One region of the Variovorax arabinosiphilus genome, then DNA from elsewhere that is predicted to be linked to it. Evidence: riboswitches for the same ligand, from Rfam matches in the RefSeq annotation. Region 1 holds a riboswitch; the other holds the start of a gene.
What was found. A riboswitch is a leader RNA that binds a small molecule or an ion and turns the genes downstream of it on or off. The one in region 1 is predicted to bind S-adenosylhomocysteine.

Region 2: linked by a shared signal. The riboswitch ahead of metH (methionine synthase) and the one ahead of ahcY (adenosylhomocysteinase) in region 1 are both predicted to bind S-adenosylhomocysteine.

Annotation. Positions count from the first base shown of each region.
Region 1 is NZ_JASZYB010000006.1:27,430-33,142, reverse strand. Features, by position in the region: gene metF (methylenetetrahydrofolate reductase [NAD(P)H]) at 1-571, opposite strand, end outside; gene QTH86_RS26800 (TlyA family RNA methyltransferase) at 549-1,349, opposite strand; gene ahcY (adenosylhomocysteinase) at 1,360-2,799, opposite strand; S-adenosyl-L-homocysteine riboswitch at 2,877-2,945, opposite strand; gene QTH86_RS26790 (hypothetical protein) at 3,051-3,704, shown strand; gene QTH86_RS26785 (peptide chain release factor 3) at 3,816-5,444, shown strand; gene QTH86_RS26780 (ArnT family glycosyltransferase) at 5,462-5,713, shown strand, end outside.
Region 2 is NZ_JASZYB010000002.1:512,978-518,690, reverse strand. Features, by position in the region: gene dinG (ATP-dependent DNA helicase DinG) at 1-2,008, shown strand, start outside; S-adenosyl-L-homocysteine riboswitch at 2,528-2,605, shown strand; gene metH (methionine synthase) at 2,670-5,384, shown strand; gene QTH86_RS16320 (outer membrane lipoprotein) at 5,487-5,713, shown strand, end outside.

The DNA of each region.
Region 1 (5,713 bases):
CGATCGGCGTTGCGATGCCCAGGCGCTGCGCTTCGTCGACAAAGCGGAAGTACGCATCGGCATTGAAGAAGTACTGCGTGATGGCCGAATCGGCACCGGCGCGCACCTTCTCGGCGAAGGCCTTGAGGTCCGACTCGGGCGAACGCGCCTGCGGATGCACCTCGGGGTAGCAGGCCACCTCGATGTGGAAGTCTCGGCCCGTCTCCTCGCGGATGAAGGCCACCAGGTCGCTCGCGTACTGGAACTCGCCGCCCGCGCCATAGCCGCTGGGCAGGTCGCCGCGCAGCGCGACCAGGCGCTTGACGCCCATGGCCTTGAGCTCGCCCAGCTGGGCGCGCACCGTGGCCTTGGTGGCGCCGATGCACGAGAAGTGGCTGGCGGCATCGCCGCCCTCTTCCAGGATCTCGCGCACGGCGGCGAAGGTGCCGTCGTGGGTGGACCCGCCGGCACCATAGGTCACCGAGCAGAACTCGGGACGCATCGCGTAGAGCTGCTGGCGCACCGCGCGCAGCTTCACCGCGCCTTCGGGCGTCTTGGTCGGAAAGAATTCAAAGCTCAACGGAAGTTGCATGGGCAGCTCCGGCAGGGCCGTCGTCACGGACGGCATGGATGAAGAACTCGCGGTTGCCGTCGCCCCCGGCGAGCGGGCTGTCGAGCCAGCGCACCACGCGCTGGCCGAGCGCGGCACAGGCGTCGCGCAGGCGTTGCTCGACGATCGGGTACATCGCCTCGTCGCGCACGATGCCGCCCTTGCCGACCTGGCCGGGCTGCAGCTCGAACTGCGGCTTGACCAGCATCAGCAGGTCGCCGCCGGACGCGAGGAACGGCATCACTGCCGGCAGCACCAGCGTGAGCGAGATGAAGGACAGGTCACCGACGATCAGATCGAACGCGGTGTCCTCGCCCTCGGGAAAATCCTCGGCCGTCAGCGCACGTGCATTGACCTTCTCGATGGCCGTCACCCGCTCGTCGGCCCGGATGCGGTCGTGCAGCTGGCCGTGGCCGACGTCGATGCCGACCACATGCATGGCACCGTGCTGCAGCAGGCAGTCGGTGAAGCCGCCGGTCGACTGGCCGATGTCGAGGCAGCGGCGGCCCGACGGGTCGACGCCCGTCGCGGCCAGCGCGCCGTCGAGCTTCAGCCCGCCGCGCGACACATAGCGCGACTCGGCCGCATCGACCAGTTCGAGCTCGGCCGATTCGGGGATGTCGTCGCGGTTCTTGCCCACGCTGCGCCAGTCGGCGCCGCTGCCGGCGTCACGCCATCGCAGCCCGCCCGCGATGAGGCGGACGGCTTGCGACCGCGAGGCCGCCAGGCCGCGTTCAACCAGCAATTGATCGGCACGCAAGGTGCGCCGATCAGTAGCGGTACGTGTCCGCCTTGTACGGACCCGCCTTGTTCACGCCGATGTAGGCGGCTTGCGCGTCCGTCAGTTCGGTCAGCATCGCGCCGACCTTCTTCAGGTGCAGGCGCGCGACCTTCTCGTCGAGGTGCTTGGGCAGCACGTAGACCTTGCCGGCTTCGTACGCGTTGGGCTTGGTGAACAGCTCGATCTGCGCGATGGTCTGGTTGGCGAACGACGACGACATCACGAAGCTCGGGTGGCCCGTGCCGCAGCCCAGGTTCACCAGGCGGCCCTTGGCCAGCAGGATGATCTTCTTGCCGTCCGGGAAGGTGATGTGGTCGACCTGCGGCTTGATCTCTTCCCACTCGTACTTCTCGATCGACGCGACGTCGATCTCGTTGTCGAAGTGGCCGATGTTGCAGACGATCGCCTGGTCCTTCATGGCAGCCATGTGCTCGTGGCGGATCACGTCCTTGTTGCCGGTGGTCGTCACGAAGATGTCGGCCTTGTCGGCGGCGTATTCCATCGTCACGACCTTGTAGCCTTCCATGGCGGCCTGCAACGCGTTGATCGGGTCGATCTCGGTGACCCACACCTGGGCGCTCAGTGCGCGCAGGGCCTGGGCCGAGCCCTTGCCCACGTCGCCGTAGCCAGCCACGCAGGCGACCTTGCCGGCGATCATCACGTCGGTGGCGCGCTTGATGCCGTCGACCAGCGATTCACGGCAGCCATACAGGTTGTCGAACTTGCTCTTGGTGACCGAGTCGTTGACGTTGATGGCGCGGAACAGCAGCGTGCCCTTGGCCGACATCTCGTTGAGGCGGTGCACGCCGGTGGTCGTCTCTTCGGTCACGCCGATGATCTCGGCCGACTTGCGGGTGTACCAGGTCGAATCGACCGCCAGCTTGGCCTTGATCGCGGCGTAGAGAATGCGTTCTTCTTCGCTGGTCGGGTTGGCCAGCACGCTCTGGTCCTTCTCGGCGCGCTGGCCCAGGTGCATCAGCAGCGTCGCGTCGCCGCCGTCGTCCAGGATCATGTTCGGGCCTTCGCCCTTCGAACCCTTGGGGCCGAAGTCGAAGATCGAGTGGGTGTAGTCCCAGTAGTCGGTCAGCGACTCGCCCTTGATTGCAAACACCGGCGTGCCGGCGGCGGCGATGGCGGCAGCGGCGTGGTCCTGCGTCGAGAAGATGTTGCACGAAGCCCAGCGCACATCGGCACCCAGGGCCTGCAGCGTTTCGATCAGCACCGCCGTCTGAATCGTCATGTGCAGCGAACCGGTGATGCGCGCGCCCTTGAGCGGTTGGCCCTTGGCGAATTCCTGGCGGATGGCCATCAGGCCGGGCATTTCGGTTTCGGCGATGCGAATTTCCTTGCGGCCCCAGGCGGCAAGGGACAGGTCGGCAATGGCTTGGTCGGCGGTGGCGACGGGGGTGGGCTTGAGAACAGCGCTCATGAGAACTCCAGGGCAGGTTTGACAGAACTGCCGCTGCACTCGTGAGGTTCGACCGGAAATGGACTCACCGCGAGAACAGCGGATGAGCGTGGTTGCGATGGGGTCCGAGCCTCACGCCTGACGGCGCTGCAACGCTCCTCGGAGCCAGGATTTTAGCCCAGCCCGTCGATCGAACGGGTCAAGTTGATCCACGGCGGCGCATGGAAGCCGAAAGGACTACATTGATTCATCGACCGACAACCCGAGGCCCCATGTACGGCGTCCATCAACCCTCCTTCGCCCTCGCGGCCGCCGCCGTGCTCGCCTGCACCATCGCGCTGCCGATCCAGGCATCGGCGCAGAGTGCCGCCGTACTCGCAGCATCGACCGTCCGCATTCGCGGCACCGTCGTCTATGCAGACACGAACAAACTCATCGTCAAGGACCGCGGCGGCGAGGTCGTCAGCATGGCGCGCGTGCCGAACCTGCCGGTGTCGGAGGTCTACCGCATCAAGCTGGCCGACATCAAGCAAGGCAGCTTCATCGGCACCGCCGCGATGCCGCAGCCCGACGGCACGCAAAAGGCACTCGAGGTGCTGGTGTTTCCCGAAGCCGCCCGCGGCACCGGTGAGGGTCATTTCCCGTGGGATCTGCAACCGCAAAGCACGATGACCAATGCGACCGTGGCCGACCTGGCGGCGGCACCGGCGTCGGTACGCGGCGGCCAGCAGCTCAATCTCAGCTACAAGGGCGGCGAGAAGACGGTGATCGTTCCGCCGAACGTTCCGGTCGTCACCTTCAAGCCCGCCACCGACGCCCTGCTGACTCCGGGCGCCAAGGTGCTGGTCAACGCGCAGGAGCGCAACGGCACGCCGACCGCGCTGCGCGTGATCGCGGGCCGCAACGGCTTCACACCGCCGATGTGAGCCCCGCGCCCTCGCGACCCGGGGGTGCTCGCTAAAATCGTCGGCTTTGCGTAGCCGCCGCGCCGTGAGCGCCACGCGCTCACCGTTCTTCGCGCGCCCCGCGTTCACGCCATGACCTTCGAATCCGAAACCCGCCGCCGTCGCACCTTCGCGATCATTTCCCACCCCGACGCCGGCAAGACCACGCTCACCGAAAAGCTGCTGCTCTTCTCCGGCGCGATCCAGATCGCCGGCTCGGTGAAGGCGCGCAAGGCCTCGCGCCATGCCACGTCCGACTGGATGGAAATCGAAAAGCAGCGCGGCATCTCGGTGGCCTCGTCGGTCATGCAGATGCTGTACCGCGACCACGTGATCAACCTGCTCGACACGCCCGGTCACAAGGACTTCTCGGAAGACACCTACCGGGTGCTGACCGCCGTCGACTCGGCGCTGATGGTGATCGACGCGGCCAACGGCGTGGAAGCGCAGACCCGCCGGCTGATCGAGGTCTGCCGCCAGCGCGACACGCCCATCATCACCTTCGTCAACAAGATGGACCGCGAGGTGCGCGAGCCGCTCGACATCCTCGACGAGGTGGAGCGCGAGCTCGGCATGCCCTGCGTGCCGATGACTTGGCCGGTCGGCCAGGGCAAGTCGTTCCGCGGGATCATGAACCTGCGCACGCAGGCGATGACGGTGTTCGAGTCCGGCAAGGAGCGCCTGTCGGACGATTTCGAGACCATCCCGCTGAGCGATCGCGACACGCTGACCAAGCGCTTCGGTGCCGACTTCGAATCGGCCATGGACAGCATGGAGCTCGCCACCGGCGCATCGCCCACCTGGGACCATGCGGCCTTCCTCGCCGGCAAGCAGACGCCGGTGTTCTTCGGCTCCGGCGTGAACAACTTCGGCGTGATGGAAGTGCTCGACGCGCTGGTCGACCTGGCGCCGCCACCGCAGTCGCGCACCAGCACGACCCTGGTCAACCGCCAGCCGGTGGTGAAAGAGATCCTGCCCGAGGACAAGGACTTCGCCGGTGTGGTGTTCAAGGTGCAGGCCAACATGGACGCCAACCACCGCGACCGCATCGCCTTCGTGCGCATGGCGTCGGGCAAGTACACGCCGGGCATGAAGCTCAAGGTGCAGCGCACGTCGAAGGAACTGCGCCCCACCAGCGTCGTGACCTTCATGAGCCAGCGCCGCGAAGCGGTCGAGGAAGCCTACGCCGGCGACATCGTCGGTTTCACCACGCACGGCGGCGTGCAATTGGGCGACACCATCACCGACGGCGCCAACCTGATGTTCACCGGCCTGCCCTTCTTCGCGCCAGAACTCTTCATGACGGTGATCCTGAAGAACCCGCTGCGCACCAAGCAGCTGCAGCAGGGCCTGGCCCAGCTCGGCGAAGAAGGCGCGATCCAGGTCTTCCGCCCGGAGGTCGGCGGCCCGATGCTGCTGGGCGCCGTGGGGCAACTCCAGTTCGAAGTCGTGCAACACCGCCTGAAGGCCGAGTACGACGCCGACGTGCGCCTCGAAGGCTGCCAGTACACCGGCGCCCGGTGGATCACCGCCGACACGCCGGCCGAGCTGCGCGAATTCGTCAACGCCTACCCGGCGCGCATGGCGCTCGACGCCGCCAACACGCTGGCCTACCTCTGCACCTCGCCCTATGACGTGCGCCTGGCACAGGAGCGCTTTCCCAAGATCCACTTCCACCCGCTGCGGGAGCATGCGGGGCTGGCGTTGCAGTCGGCGGGCTAGAGGGGGACGGGGAGACCATGAACAAGCTCGAGTTCCTGCTGGGCCAGTACGGCGCGCTCGCACTGGTCGTGGCCGCATGCTGGGGATGGGGTGAGGCGTTGCTGCGCCTGCTGAAGATCGATCGTGATCCGGCAATGCGCCTGGGCGCGCCGCTGGCCATCACGCTGGGTCTGGGTATCAGCATCTGCGTACTGCAAGGCCTGGCGATCGCCGGGCAACTGACCGCGTTCTACGTCGGCCTCCTGATCGCGGTCGGGATGCTGCTCGGC
Region 2 (5,713 bases), on a different contig from region 1:
CGGCGTCGGCAAGTCGCTCGCCTATTGCGCCCCGGCCATCGCGCTGGCCCTGGCGCGCAACACCCGCGTTGTGATCTCCACCGCCACCGTGGCGCTGCAGGAGCAGCTGGTCCACAAGGACCTGCCGGCCCTCGCCAAGCTGATGCCGCAGCCCTTCCGCTTCGCCCTGGCCAAGGGCCGCGGTCGCTACGTCTGCCAGCAGAAGCTGGAGCGTCTGACCGGGATGATGGCCGAGCACGATGACGAGGAGGACGAGGTCGAAGACGACCTCTTCGCCGACGACGACGTGGCCGCACAGGCCCGGCCCGCCAGGCCTGCGCACGAAGTGGAGGCTCGCCTCCAGTTCTACACGGGCATCGCCCAGACGCTCGCGACCGGCGCCTGGGACGGCGACCGCGACACCCTCGACACCCCGCCCGCTGCCGACGCCTGGCTGCCGATGGCCGCCGACGCGGCATCGTGCACCGGCAAGCACTGCCCGTCGTTCAACCAGTGCGTCTACTACGAGCGCCGCAAGACATTGGTCGGTGCGCAGGTGGTGGTGGTCAACCACGACCTGCTGCTGGCCTCCATCGGCAACCGCCAGCTGCCCGAGCTGGACAACTGCCTGCTGGTGCTCGACGAGGCGCACCACCTGCCGGCCACCGCGCTCGCGCAGTTCGGCTGCCGCATGGACCTGGGCCGCCACGGCTGGGTCGAACGCTTGGCGCAGCGTGCGGTGCGCGTGGGCGTGCGCTTCGAGGTGACCGAGGTGGCCGACGTGCCGATGCACGCCGCGCAGATGCGCCAGGCGCTGCAGGAAGCCGAGCGGCTCGTGATGGATTTGTACGGCGACGGCCTGAAGACCGACCTCGCCGGCCCGGCGGGCCTGCCCGGCCGCGGTCCCGCGCGTGCCCGCCTGCCGCTGGGTGCGCTTCCCGAGGTGCTGCAGGGCCCGCTGGGGCGGGTCGCGCATCACGCGTCAGGTTTCCTCGATGCCCTGCGCGTGATCGCCAGCGCCCTGCGCACCGAGATGCGCGAGCAGCCCGCCATGGCCCGCAAGCTGTCGACGATGTACGCCCAGCTCGGCGCGCTGGCCCCACGGCTGGAACAGACCCTCGACACCGCCCAGCTGCTGCTGCGCGACGCCGCGCCCGACGCGGTGCCGGCCGCCAAGTGGTTCACGCTGCAGGTCGACGGCGATCAGGCCACGCTGCAGGCGCACGCCAGCCCGCTGCTGCCCGGCGCAACGCTGCGCCACCACCTGTGGAACAAGGTCCGCGGCGCGGTGCTGACGTCGGCCACGCTCACCAGCTGCGGCCACTTCGACTTCTTCCTGCGCGAGTCCGGCCTGCATGGCGACGAGGCGGCGACGACGCTGGAGGTGCCCAGTCCCTTCGACTACGCGGCCCAGGGCAAGCTGATCGCCGTCGAGACCCGGGCTGACCCGCGCGACGCGGCCGGCTATGTCGCCGAGATGGTCCAGTCGCTGGTGCGCGATCTGGCCGAGGTGCGGCACGGCGCGCTGGTGCTGTTCACCTCGCGCGACCAGCTGCGCCAGGCCGTCGAGGCACTGCCCGCCCCGCTCAAGCCGCGCGTGCTGCTGCAGACCGCCATGCCGCGCCAGCAACTGCTGGCCACCCACCGCCACCGCGTGGCCGAGGGGCTGCCGTCGATCATCTTCGGCATGCAGTCCTTTGGCGAAGGGCTCGACCTGCCGGGCAAGCTCTGCGAATCGGTCTTCATCGCCAAGCTGCCCTTCGCACCGCCGGACGATCCGGTCGGCGAGGCACGGGCCGAATGGCTGCGCACGGTGGGGCGCGACCCATTCACCGAACTGGTGGTGCCGGCAACGGCCATTCGGTTGGCGCAGTGGGTGGGGCGGGCGATTCGCAGTGAGGAGGATCGGGCTTCCGTGTACTGCTACGACCGGCGGCTGGTGCGGACGTCGTATGGGCAGCGGCTGTTGAAGGGGTTGCCGCCGTTTGCTTTTTCTACAGTGCGGGTGGATGGGGTTGTTGCTGCCTGATCGTTGGCTTGGGTGAGGGCGCCCGGCAGGCGGTGCGGGCCGATCGACCCCGGTGCGCCGGCCCTTCGGGCTGCCTTGCGGTGCTCGCCTTTCGCGGGGTCCCGCCCAAACTCGCTGCGCTCAGACAAGGGCGAGCCCTGATCCGCGAAAGGCTGCGCTCCTCAGCGACGCACAGGGGATCGCCCGACCCGCACCGCCTGCCGGGCTTGGTGGGCGCAATCGCTGCGCTCGCTGGACAGAGATGCATAACGGTCGCGTCCACGTCGGTGGGCGGTAGGGCTGTGGGCGGCTGTCCGGCTGCGGCGAGCACCGCAGCGAAAGGCGGATCAGGGCCGCAGCTGTTTGAGCGCAACGAAGTGAAGCGAGTTCTGCGGACCCCGCCTTTCGTGAGGAGCAGCAGCGAAGTCCGAAGGACCGCAGTCGTCTGCCGCCCACAGGCCTACCGCCTGCCGACGCCCCTACACCACACCGAAACCCTGAACAACCATCCCTCCAACCAAAGGCAACTAAAATCGACGACCCCGAGGAGCGTTGCAGCGGCCAGCTTTCCAGCTACCGCCAGGCTCGGGTCCTTCCCCGCAACGACGCTCACCTGACCATCGCGAATCCAGGTGAGCCCATGTCCGAATCTTCTTCCTCTGCCGTCACGCCTGTTCCCCCGATGAAGCTGTCGGGCCTCGAGCCCGTGCGCATCGGCGACGGCACGCTGTTCGTCAACATCGGCGAGCGCACGAACGTCACCGGCTCCAAGGCCTTCGCGCGGATGATCCTAAACGGCCAGTTCGAAGAGGCCCTGGCCGTCGCGCGCCAGCAGGTCGAGAACGGTGCGCAGGTGATCGACATCAACATGGACGAGGCCATGCTCGACAGCAAGGCCGCGATGGTCCGCTTCCTGAACCTGATCGCGTCGGAACCCGACATCGCGCGCGTGCCGATCATGGTCGACAGCTCCAAGTGGGAGGTCATCGAGGCCGGCCTGCGCTGCATCCAGGGCAAGGGCATCGTCAACTCGATCAGCATGAAGGAAGGCGAGGATCAGTTCCGCCACCATGCCAAGCTGCTGCGTCGCTACGGCGCTGCCGCGGTCGTGATGGCCTTCGACGAGAAGGGCCAGGCCGACACGTATGAGCGCAAGGTCGAGATCTGCCAACGCGCCTACCGCATCCTGGTCGACGAAATCGGCTTCCCGGCGGAGGACATCATCTTCGACCCGAACATCTTCGCGGTCGCCACCGGCATCGAGGAACACAACAACTACGCGGTCGACTTCATCGAGGCCACACGCTGGATCAAGCAGAACCTGCCCGGTGCCAAGGTGTCGGGCGGCGTGTCGAACGTGAGCTTCAGCTTCCGCGGCAACGACCCGGTGCGCGAGGCGATCCACACCGTGTTCCTGTACCACGCGATCAAGGCCGGCATGGACATGGGCATCGTCAACGCCGGCATGGTCGGCGTGTACGACGACCTCGAGCCGGTGCTGCGCGAGCGCGTCGAAGACGTGATCCTCAACCGCCGCCCCGATGCCGGCGAACGCCTGGTCGAAGTGGCCGAGACGGCCAAGAGCGGCGCCAAGGACGAGAGCAAGCGCAACGACTGGCGCGGCACGCCCGAGGCGCCGGTGAGCGTCGGTGATCGGCTCAGCCATGCGCTGGTGCACGGCATCACCGAGTTCATCGTCGAGGACACCGAAGAGGCCTACCAGGACATCCTGGCCAAGGGCGGCCGGCCGCTGCACGTCATCGAAGGCCCGCTGATGGACGGCATGAACGTCGTCGGTGACCTGTTCGGCGCCGGCAAGATGTTCCTGCCGCAGGTGGTGAAGTCGGCCCGCGTGATGAAGCAGGCCGTGGCCCACCTGCTGCCCTACATCGAGGAAGAGAAGCTGCGCGACGAGGCGGCCGGTCGTGATGTGCGCACCAAGGGCAAGATCATCATCGCCACCGTGAAGGGCGATGTGCACGACATCGGCAAGAACATCGTGACCGTCGTGCTCCAGTGCAACAACTTCGAAGTGGTGAACATGGGCGTGATGGTCCCGTGCCACGAAATTTTGGCGCGCGCCAAGGTCGAGGGCGCGGACATCGTGGGCCTCTCCGGCCTCATCACCCCGAGCCTGGAAGAGATGCAGTACGTGGCCGGCGAGATGCAGCGCGACGACCATTTCCGCATCAAGAAGATCCCACTGATGATCGGCGGCGCCACCACCAGCCGCGTGCACACGGCCGTGAAGATCGCGCCGCACTACGAAGGCCCGGTCGTCTACGTGCCCGATGCCTCGCGCAGCGTGAGCGTCGCGCAGAGCCTGCTGAGCGACCAGGCGACCAAGTACATCGACGAACTCAACGCCGACTACGACAAGGTGCGTCTGCAGCACGCCAACAAGAAGCAGGTGCCGCTGTGGCCGCTGGCCAAGGCACGCGCCAACAAGACGCCGATCGACTGGACGGGCTACACGCCGCCGGTGCCGAAGTTCATCGGCCGCCGCGTGTTCAAGAACTTCGACCTGACCGAGCTCGCCAAGTACATCGACTGGGGCCCGTTCTTCCAGACCTGGGACCTGGCCGGGCCGTTCCCTGCGATCCTGAAAGACGAGGTTGTCGGCACCGAAGCGGTCCGCGTGTATGCCGACGCGAAGCGCATGCTGCAGCGCCTGATCGAAGGCCGCTGGCTCAGTGCGAGCGGCATCGTGGGCTTCTGGCCGGCGAACACCGTGAACGACGACGACATCGAGCTCTACACCGACGAGACGCGCAGCGAGGTCGCGATGACCTGGTACGGCATGCGCCAGCAGACCGAGAAGCAGGTGATCGACGGCGTGATGCGCCCGAGCCGATGCCTGTCCGATTTCGTGGCGCCGAAGGACAGCGGGCTGAAGGACTATGTCGGGATGTTCGCCGTGACGGCGGGCCTGGGCGTCGAGAAGAAGGAGAAGGCCTTCGTCGACGACCTCGACGACTACTCGGCCATCATGCTCAAGGCGCTGGCCGACCGGCTGGCCGAGGCCTTCGCCGAATCGTTGCACCACCGCGTGCGCACCGACCTGTGGGGCTACGCTGCGGACGAAGCCTTGAGCAACGAAGACATGATTGCCGAGAAGTACCGCGGCATCCGCCCGGCGCCCGGCTACCCGGCCTGCCCCGACCACAGCGTGAAGCGCGAGATGTTCGAGCTGATGCAGTGTGCCGACATCGGCATGACGCTCACCGAGAGCCTCGCGATGACGCCTGCGGCGAGCGTGAGCGGCTTCCATCTGAGCCACCCTGCGTCGACCTACTTCAACGTCGGCAAGATCGGGCACGACCAGCTGGCCGACCAGGCGGCACGCCGTCGGCTGCCGGAGAGCGAACTCGAACGCCTGTTGGCCCCCAACCTGTAGGCCGTGGTCGCAGTTACGGTTTTTACAGCGGGGGTGGGAGCCGCGGCGGGGTCGCGCTGTCTAAGCTTGGAACATCGAAAGTTTCGAGCGAAGGACATGACCATGGAAAGCCCGATGACGAACGGCGCCGACCCCCTGCAACGCACACCCGCACACCGCGGCGCGACCTCGCCCAAGGTGCTGTGGGGCACCATCGGCGCACTGGCCGCCGTGGTCGCCGCACTGGGCGGCACCATGCTCTACCAGCACAGCGCCAGCGATGGCGGCGCGCCCAGCGCGATCGCAACGCCGCAATCGCTCCATGGCCCGGAAGACGGCGACCGGCCCTC